DNA from 2 places in the Peribacillus sp. NPDC056705 genome. Region 2 is predicted to be linked to the other one. Evidence: a T-box and tRNA genes for the amino acid it is inferred to sense, from the RefSeq annotation. Region 2 holds a T-box; the other holds one or more tRNA genes.
What was found. A T-box is a leader RNA that pairs with one kind of tRNA and senses whether it is charged. The one in region 2 lies ahead of argS (arginine--tRNA ligase), so its partner is inferred to be a tRNA-Arg.
Positions count from the first base shown of each region.

Region 1: it encodes a tRNA-Arg, which carries the amino acid that the T-box ahead of argS (arginine--tRNA ligase) is inferred to sense. The anticodon was not compared.

Region 1 covers NZ_JBHTYI010000001.1:78,270-82,758, reverse strand. The annotation lists gene ACFRAK_RS00365 (FecCD family ABC transporter permease) at 1-342, opposite strand, end outside; gene ACFRAK_RS00360 (ABC transporter substrate-binding protein) at 305-1,270, opposite strand; cobalamin riboswitch at 1,452-1,626, opposite strand; gene ACFRAK_RS00355 (polysaccharide deacetylase family protein) at 1,713-2,567, opposite strand; tRNA gene ACFRAK_RS00350 (tRNA-Arg) at 2,796-2,869, shown strand; gene ACFRAK_RS00345 (acyltransferase family protein) at 3,067-4,489, opposite strand, start outside.
Region 2 covers NZ_JBHTYI010000011.1:46,098-50,586, forward strand. The annotation lists gene desA (Delta(5) desaturase DesA) at 32-1,063, shown strand; gene ACFRAK_RS15425 (response regulator) at 1,157-1,702, shown strand; T-box leader at 1,770-1,987, shown strand; gene argS (arginine--tRNA ligase) at 2,022-3,701, shown strand; gene ACFRAK_RS15435 (SET domain-containing protein) at 3,784-4,161, opposite strand; partial or broken gene ACFRAK_RS15440 (CotH kinase family protein) at 4,225-4,489, opposite strand, start outside.

The DNA of each region.
Region 1 (4,489 bases), on a different contig from region 2:
TCCTGATGAAATACCCAATGTGTAAGGATCAGCGAGCGGGTTCCGGAGCAGTCCCTGAAAAGCCGCACCCGCAATCGCAAGTGATGCCCCGACCAAACCCGCAAGCAATACACGCGGCAGGCGGATGTTCATCACGATATTCGTAAGCATCACATCCGGATCAGCAGAAATCGGCAAATGGAAAATCTCCTTGCCGATTATTTGTATAAGTACGGGAATCGGTACTGGCACCGAACCAAAGGAAATGCCTATCGTCATCGCGAATAACAAAATGAACAACGCAATCAAATAAGCAAACGCCCATTTAGTTGTCAAATTGGTTCGGATAGACTGATTTGGCAAGTTCCTCTACTCCCTCTATTAAACGTGGACCGGAACGGGTCACCAAGTCTGAATGGACATCAAAGACTTGGCCATTCTTAACGGCATTTACGTCTTGCCATCCCTTTCGGCCCGTCACTTCACTAACTGGATCTTTCGTATAATAACCATACGTTGTAATGATGACATCCGGATTTGCAGCAATCATCGACTCTTCATCAATTTTTGCCCATCCGTCCAATTCTGCAGCAGCATTATCCGCTGAAATAATGTTAAGCATCTCATTCATGAAAGTATTTTTTCCAGGTGTGTATATTTCCGGTGAAGGCGAAACTTCCACTAAAACGGTCTTCCTATCCTCTTCCTTTACGGATTTGGCCTTTTCCTGGATATCCTTGAGCTTCGTTTTCATATCCGTAACGATTTCTTTTGCCTTATCCTGTTCACCCGTTGCCTGTCCAATCATTTCAATAGACTTATAGACTTGGTCAAAGCTTTGTGCATCATTCACTACAAGGACATCTATTCCAGCATCCTTAAGCTGCTGTAAACCCTCATTCGAATTATGGGCACTTGATGCATGCGCAAGAACAAGATCAGGCTTCATGGAGACAATCAGCTCCGTGTTCATTTCCATTCCGCCAACTTTTTCAATTTCTTTCGTTTCTTCCGGGTAATTATCATTGTCGGAAACACCAACGACCTTTTTTCCCAATCCAAGTGCAAAGACCACTTCCGTATTACTTGGTATCAACGAAACAATTTTCTTCGGTTTTTGTTCTATCGTCACTTTTTCCCCAGTTGCATCTTTAATCGTAATCGGAAAAGCTTCGTGTTGAGCATGATTCGTTTGCTGCTTTTCTTTTCCTTCATCAGCAGCGTCACTGCAGCCAACCATCAATCCTGCAGTAAGCAACATCAACAGTATCAGACCAAAAATTTTCTTCATTTTCATTCCCCACAATCTTTTCATTTAATTTCTTCCCACCTGTAATTAAGAAAACGCATTGTTGGAAGATGCCCCCAAAACAAAAAGCACCTCCCGTTAAACGGAAGGTGCTTGCATGGCAACAATATCATTACGGACTCTTTCTTAGGGTCTGCCACACACCTTCCCATCCGCGTAGGTTACAGGTGTACGAATTCTGGCAGGTCTCCTGGCTCATGGTCATCGTCAACGGCACCTTCCCATATCTCATACAGTGGTACACAGCCGTCAGCTCCCATATACAGTGGCGGGACCGCGTTGGCATTTCACCAACTTCCCTTTTAAGTCATTAAGACACCAAATCGTTCATATGTATATAATTTTCACTGCCTTCATTATACACCATGTAAGAATCGATTATTATATGATTTTTCTGAACAAGTTCGAAATGACCCGTCCATCTTCAATGATTAGAAGCATTTTCTATCAGCGACGCGAACCCACCGACTGATAATCCGGGTGAAATCCGAACTCGATGCAGGGCATGCATCCCTTGGTCCCTTGAAGCTCCCCCAGGTTCGGTGGTGACTGCCATCTTGTATCCCGCTTCTTCTGACAGCGCTAGACTCTCTTCATTATACCGGCCAACAGGATAGGAAAGCACTGTCGTGTCCTGTTTGAGGATACGATCGAACAGATCCTTTGACTGGACCATTTCAGCTTCTTGCTGTACTGCCGTCATGCGGTTCAGCTCCAAATGGTTGATCGTATGGCTTTCGATCGAAATCCCATTCCTGCTCATCACCAACATTTGATCTTCAGTCAGGTGATGACCTTTATCAATGGACTTACCGATCATGAAGACAGTTGCTTTCATATCATTTTCTTTTAATATCGGAAAAGCCTCCGTGTAGTTATCTGTATAGCCATCATCAAAAGTAAGCCAGACACACTTCTCACTTGGCATCCGATTCTCGGTTAAAACGAGGTATGCTTCTTCAGGCGATAATGTATAGTAACCATTCTCCCGAAGCCAAGCCATCTGTGCTCGGAATTCCTCAATTGGAACCCGAAGTCCATTCCCTTCAGAAATGCTGTGATACATCAAGATTGGAAGCCTGACCGCGGACTTGGCCATTATCCAGTCTCCCGTATCGATCTGGCCATCCAAATCCTGACCAGTCTCAGTCTCATTCTCGGCCGCTTCGACCACTTCAATGTCATCTTCCGCAATCGGTGCAGCCGTTTTTATGCCTATACCCTCTACAATCCCTTGTGAACATCCAGGTAAAATTAAAATTCCCACCAATGCCACCATCCATAAAACTCTATATCTTTTCACTATCATTCCCCTAATTTTTTCTAGTATAATAGTATCAGAATACTATTCGATAATAAAGTATTCCATTTAAAGAATTAATAGGAAAACAAAAGAGCATAGTGCCCTGCTGAGCATTTATGAAGATTTTTTTCATAAGTATGTGCTATAAGCTTGAAAAGTTTGCCTATAAGAAATATAATAAATAAGTCGTCGACTTAAATATATGTCCCAGTAGCTCAGCAGGATAGAGCGACAGCCTCCTAAGCTGTAGGTCGTAGGTTCGATTCCTATCTGGGACGCTAAAGTTTATAAGCCCTGTTATAATGCGGATTCTCCGTGTTATAGCAGGGTTTTTTCTGTAATTTATGTGGAGGTCAGACAAAGTTAACCACTACTTCATCAATCCCTATAGATATAAAAAAATCCAAGCCCTGTAAAACACAGAACTCAGATTTTTATTATATTTAGACTTCAAATAAATTCCAATTAGCTATACTTACTTTTCAATTAAACCTATCTCATTGATTTTTTCTTCAAAAACAGGTCCGAAACTTTCAGAATAAGTATTCGTTAAATGCCTATTGTCACGGTAAATTATAACATTACCTATAATGGGCTGGAATTTACCGTTTACCTTGAAGTAATCTGTTAAGTCAATTTTATGCAAGGATTTATTCTCTTTTTCAAATTGTCTCCAAAAGCTTTCGTCTTTCTGATTATCTGCTGAATTCATTTTTTTTGTAGTTTCTTCTAGTCCATCTGTTTCTAATGATTCCAGTACGTTAAAACTATATCTTGGATCATCACGAATCGCTAACACTTCAATACCATATTCATCTTTAACATACTGCAGCTGATCGACCATTTGTTGTTGTATTTTATTATTAGGCGAATCAGAAGCTGTGGCGTGAGAAATGACAAGATCTACATCTGCATCCTTTAGATAATCGAGAACATTATTGACCCAGATACCTTTCAAATCATCATCCGCATAACCTGTTGAAAAACGTGTACCTGAACGAGTTATATTCAATACACGATAATTATCATCTTTTGTTGCTTCTAAAATGGCACCTAACCAATGCTCTGAATGGGAACTGCCGATCAGGGCAATTGTAGCATCGTAATTTTCAGTTTTGCCATATTCCCCAATTTTCAAGTCACTTTCCTTTAACCCTTGGTTACTGCCGTCCAAATGCGCTTTTGGTAAATCATCAAAGACTTTAGAATATGACGGAATTGGTTCTTGATCAGGTATATCGTCAGGGTTTTTTACAGCTAACGCTCCTGGATAATTTTTATCGTTTATATTATTTTCCAACCTATTTTTATCTATATATACTCCAATTAAAAGAGATGCAATCAAGAGTACATTCACACTGCCCATTAACCCGATTCTCTTGAATGAGAATTTATTGTCCTTTGAGCTTCGGATTGGTTCTTCTATAAATCGAGTCATTAAAAACGAAAGGGCAATTGATGAAATGATAATAAGAGTTCCAACGATGAACCCTGGAGTTTCCTGGACATTATAACGGTAGAACTCCAATAATACCCAATGCCACAAATAGATTCCAAAGGCTATTCCACCTAGCTTCACCATTACCGGGGAACCTAAAAAGCGTTTGACACCATATTTCGTATCGCGTGTACCAGACAAAACAATGAATAATGCGCAGGTCATTGGCCATAAGGCAATATACCCTGGAAACATTTCAGATACATTGAAGACTATTCCAGTTAAAATTAATCCGATTAATCCGAGCCAGCCTATCACTGTAGCAATATATTTATTTACCTTGATTAATGATAAATTGATACAGAGCAAACTGCCTAAAGCAAATTCCCACACACGTGTCATCGTAATGAAATAAGCCCATGGCTGATTGACAGAGGTTAAATATATGGAATATATAAAA
Region 2 (4,489 bases):
AACGACAAATAAAAGGAAGTGCAATTGAATAATGACCTTGCAAAATACGAAAAACTTGAGAAAACAAATTGCTCCTTTTGAACAATCAACGACAAAGCAAAGTATATGGCAGATCGTCAATACCTTGGGGCCATTCATTATTTTATGGTACCTAGCATATATAAGCCTTTCCGTTTCTTATTGGTTAGCTTTAATTCCAGCTGTGTTTGCTGCTGGTTTCTTGACAAGGATATTCATCATTTTTCATGATTGCACGCATCATTCATTTTTCAAAAACCGCCGTGCGAATAGAACAGTCGGTACGATCATGGGTGTTTTGACTTTATTCCCGTTTGATCAATGGGGACATGAGCATTCTGTGCATCACGCAACAAGCGGCAATTTGGATAAGCGGGGGACGGGGGATATTTGGACCCTTACGGTGGATGAGTATTTGGCTGCACCGCTTAAACTTCGTTTTGCGTATCGTTTTTATCGCAATCCATTGGTTATGTTTGGTTTGGGGCCCATTTATGTTTTCCTTCTTAAAAACAGATTTAACCGTAAAGGTGCTAGAAAGAAGGAAAAGATGAATACGTATTTGACGAATGTAATAATCGTCGCTTTAGTGGCATTGCTTTGCCTGGCAGTAGGCTGGCAGTCGTTCCTTCTGGTACAAGGTTCCATCTTCATGATTTCTGGTTCAGTGGGCATTTGGCTGTTTTACGTCCAGCATACATTCGAGGACTCTTACTTCGAAGAGAATGAGGAGTGGGAATATGTATTGGCGGCAGTGGAAGGAAGTTCTTTCTATAAGCTTCCAAAACTGATGCAGTTCCTTACAGGTAATATCGGTTACCATCATGTTCACCATTTAAGTCCAAGGGTACCTAACTATAAATTGGAAATGGCGCACAATAATACAGAGCCTTTAGAGAACGTTCCAACGATTACTCTTGCGACAAGCTTGCGCTCACTCCGTTTCCGTTTATGGGATGAGGAATCCAAGAATTTTGTTAGCTTCAAGGACATTAAATATTTAACGAAAAAAAGTGTTCCCGTTCAAGTGAAATCTGAACTGTAACGTTCATGTATCATTCCAGACTCCCTTAATAATCCTTGGATTTGGGGGAGTCTTTGCTGCATATAAGGAACTCGATAAAGGAGAGAACTTAAAATGATTCGAATTGTCATTGCAGAGAATCAGCAAATGCTGTTAGAGGCAATAAGTTCTCTACTCAATCTTGAAGAAGATATAGAAATTGTCGGGCAAGCCAGTAATGGAGAAGAAGCGATGGCCCTTGTACACCAATTACAGCCTGATGTGTGTATCATGGATATGGAGATGCCTGTAATGAGCGGACTTGAGGCGGCAGAAGCATTAAAGTCATTTGAATGCAAAGTGGTCATTTTAACGACATTTCGAAGGACTGGTTATTTTCAACTCGCATTGAAAGCTAATGTAAGTGGTTATTTATTGAAGGATAGCCCCGGTGAAGAGTTAGCCTGCTCGATTCGCGGCATAATGGACGGCAAGCGAATATACTCCCCAGAACTTATAGACGAGTCCCCCAGCAATAATGACCGGGAAATGGGAGTGTTAGGGCTGTTAGCCGATGGTCAATCCAAAATGGAAGCTAATAATAAGCAAAGCGGAACAATAGGGACAGTAAGGAAATATTTTTCGACCATCAAGGATAAAATGAAGTTACCGGCTGGTTAGGATTTGTTTCTTAAATCCTGTTGACACGTTTTTTTTAATTGTGTACGATAGATTAAATTATAATATTGAAAATTCTGTGATGAAGAGAGTAGTTCATTTCGAAATGGAAAGCGAGTTAGGGATGGTGGGAGCCTAATGCAGGACGGATGAATGAAGCGCACTTTGGAGAAATTTCTTGAAACGTTTAGTAGGGAACATCGGGGAGTCACCTCGTTAACAATGGAAAGTGGTCACAATTGTGGCAACTAGAGTGGTACCACGGGAATTCATGCTCTCGTCTCTTATTTAGAGGCGGGGGCTTTTTTGTTTAGGAGGGAAAATGTCGATGAATAAGCCAATTGCAGAATTGATTTCAACTGCTTTGAACAATGAAATGCAAGCAAGTGAAATAGAGAAATTAATGGAAAAGCCTAAATTGATGGAGTTAGGTGATGTCGCCTTTCCATGCTTTACTCTTGCAAAAAAATTCAAAAAATCACCTCAAGTGATTGCGTCTGAAATAGCCCAACAATTAAACAGTGAGTTGCTCCAAGAAGTGAACGTTGTGGGTGGTTATCTGAATATCTTCGTCAATCAGCAGCTGGTGACGGAAAACGTGCTGCAAACGATATTAAGGGAAAAGGATCAGTATGGTTCGGTGCAGCCTGTACAGGAAAATGTCGTGATTGATTACTCATCCCCGAATATCGCCAAGCCTTTTTCCATGGGGCACTTACGCTCAACGGTCATAGGGAATGCACTGGCTAACATTGCCGAAAAAAATGGCTACGATGCCGTCCGAATCAATCATTTAGGAGATTGGGGCACGCAATTCGGCAAGTTGATCGTCGCGTATAAGCTGTGGGGCGACAAAGAGGCAATCGAGGCTTCGCCGATTCAGGAATTATTGAAAATCTATGTGAAGTTCCATGAAAGAGCTGAAACGGACGAATCGTTGAATGAACAAGCGCGCGCAAGCTTCAAGTCGCTTGAAGATGGGGACGAGGAAGCACTGGCTCTGTGGAAATGGTTCAGGGATGCGTCTTTAAAAGAATTCGAGACGATTTATGATTTATTGGGCATCTGTTTTGATTCCTATGCCGGCGAAGCGTTTTACAATGACAAAATGGATGCTGTTGTCGGGGAGCTAAAAGAAAAGGGCTTGCTTACCCTATCCGAAGGTGCCTATGTCGTGCAATTGGAAGATATGCCGCCTTGTTTGATTACAAAAACCGATGGGGCGACACTTTATGCGACGCGTGATTTGGCTGCAGCCATGTATCGTAAAAAACAGTACGGGGCGAAGAAAACATTTTATGTTGTCGGAAACGAACAATCCCTGCACTTTAAGCAACTTTTTAATGTCATTGAAAAAATGGGGTATGGATGGTCAAAAGATTTGCAGCACGTAGCATTTGGCATGATGCTGAAAGACGGCAAGAAAATGTCGACACGTAAAGGGAAAGTCGTGCTGCTTGCGGATGTATTGGCAGAGGCAATCGAAACTGCGAAGCGCAATATTGAAGAAAAAAATCAAGCGCTTGAACAGAAGGAACTGGTTGCAAGACAGGTTGGTGTCGGAGCGGTCATCTTTAATGATCTAAAAAATAACCGCATGAATGATATTGATTTTTCATTAGAGCAAATGATGAATTTTGAGGGAGAGACGGGTCCATATGTACAGTACACATATGCGCGAATTTCCTCATTGCTTGAAAAAGGTGAATTTAAAGAGCAGTCCCTCACTTTTGAAGCTTTAGGAGAATATGCGTGGCCGGTCATCCAGCTGTTGGAGCAATACCCGATCATTGTCCAAAAATCATTTGAACAAACCGACCCATCACAAATCGCGAAATTCAGCTTGCATTTATCGCGTGCATTCAATAAGTATTATGCACATACCAAAATCTTAGTTGAAGATGAATGCAAACAAATGAAGCTCTCATTCGCTTTTTCCGTGGCGGTTGTATTAAAGGATGCGCTAAGTTTATTGGGAATTTCAGCGCCGAATAAAATGTAAGTTCAAATATCCCTGCAAAAAAAGAATCCATTTCGACCTTTCGAAATGGATTCTTTCAAAATAAAATGGAAGCAAAAAACGCCTACTCGATGACATCGAACCATAGCGGGGATTTATCATCAGGTTCACCATTGTAATTGATCGTGATTTCCTCACCAGCCTTTATATCTTTATGTGCATAAAAGTCTATCGTTAAATCTTCAAAATTATTATCGAATGTCGCATTTGGAGTGTATGAATGATTGAATAGTGAACCATTTCCTAAGGCAATGGCAGTTTCATCATCATCTCCCCAATAGAAACAGTGATGAAAGAGTGCGGTTTTCTTTAGATATTTCCATTCATGTTTGGGTGAAATGATGATAGGTGATACCTCAATGAGTTCATCTTTTTTAATATCCCTTGTAGCATATACTCCCCTGCCATACTTCCCCGTATTTTTAATGCAGATTGGTGACATGGAAGCAACTCCCCTTTTTCGGTCTTGTTTGGCTATCAGTTGTGTCGTGGCATTTTTTTCATCTAGGCTACCAAGGTGTTTATTTAAGTAAGCACTGCGTTTGCGAATGAATTCGAAGATGAATTCCGGTTCCTTGTCGAATAGATCAATCTTATTCTTTTTATATGGATCATGAAGGATGTGGGGGCGTATGCCCTGGTGCAGTGGTAATACTTTATTTTCTATATACTTCACAGTAAATGTGGTTTCTAATGTTTCAACCAAGAGGTCTTTGTAGAACTTACTGTATTCCGGAACCTGCAAGAGCAGATGAATAAGGTGGTTTGTC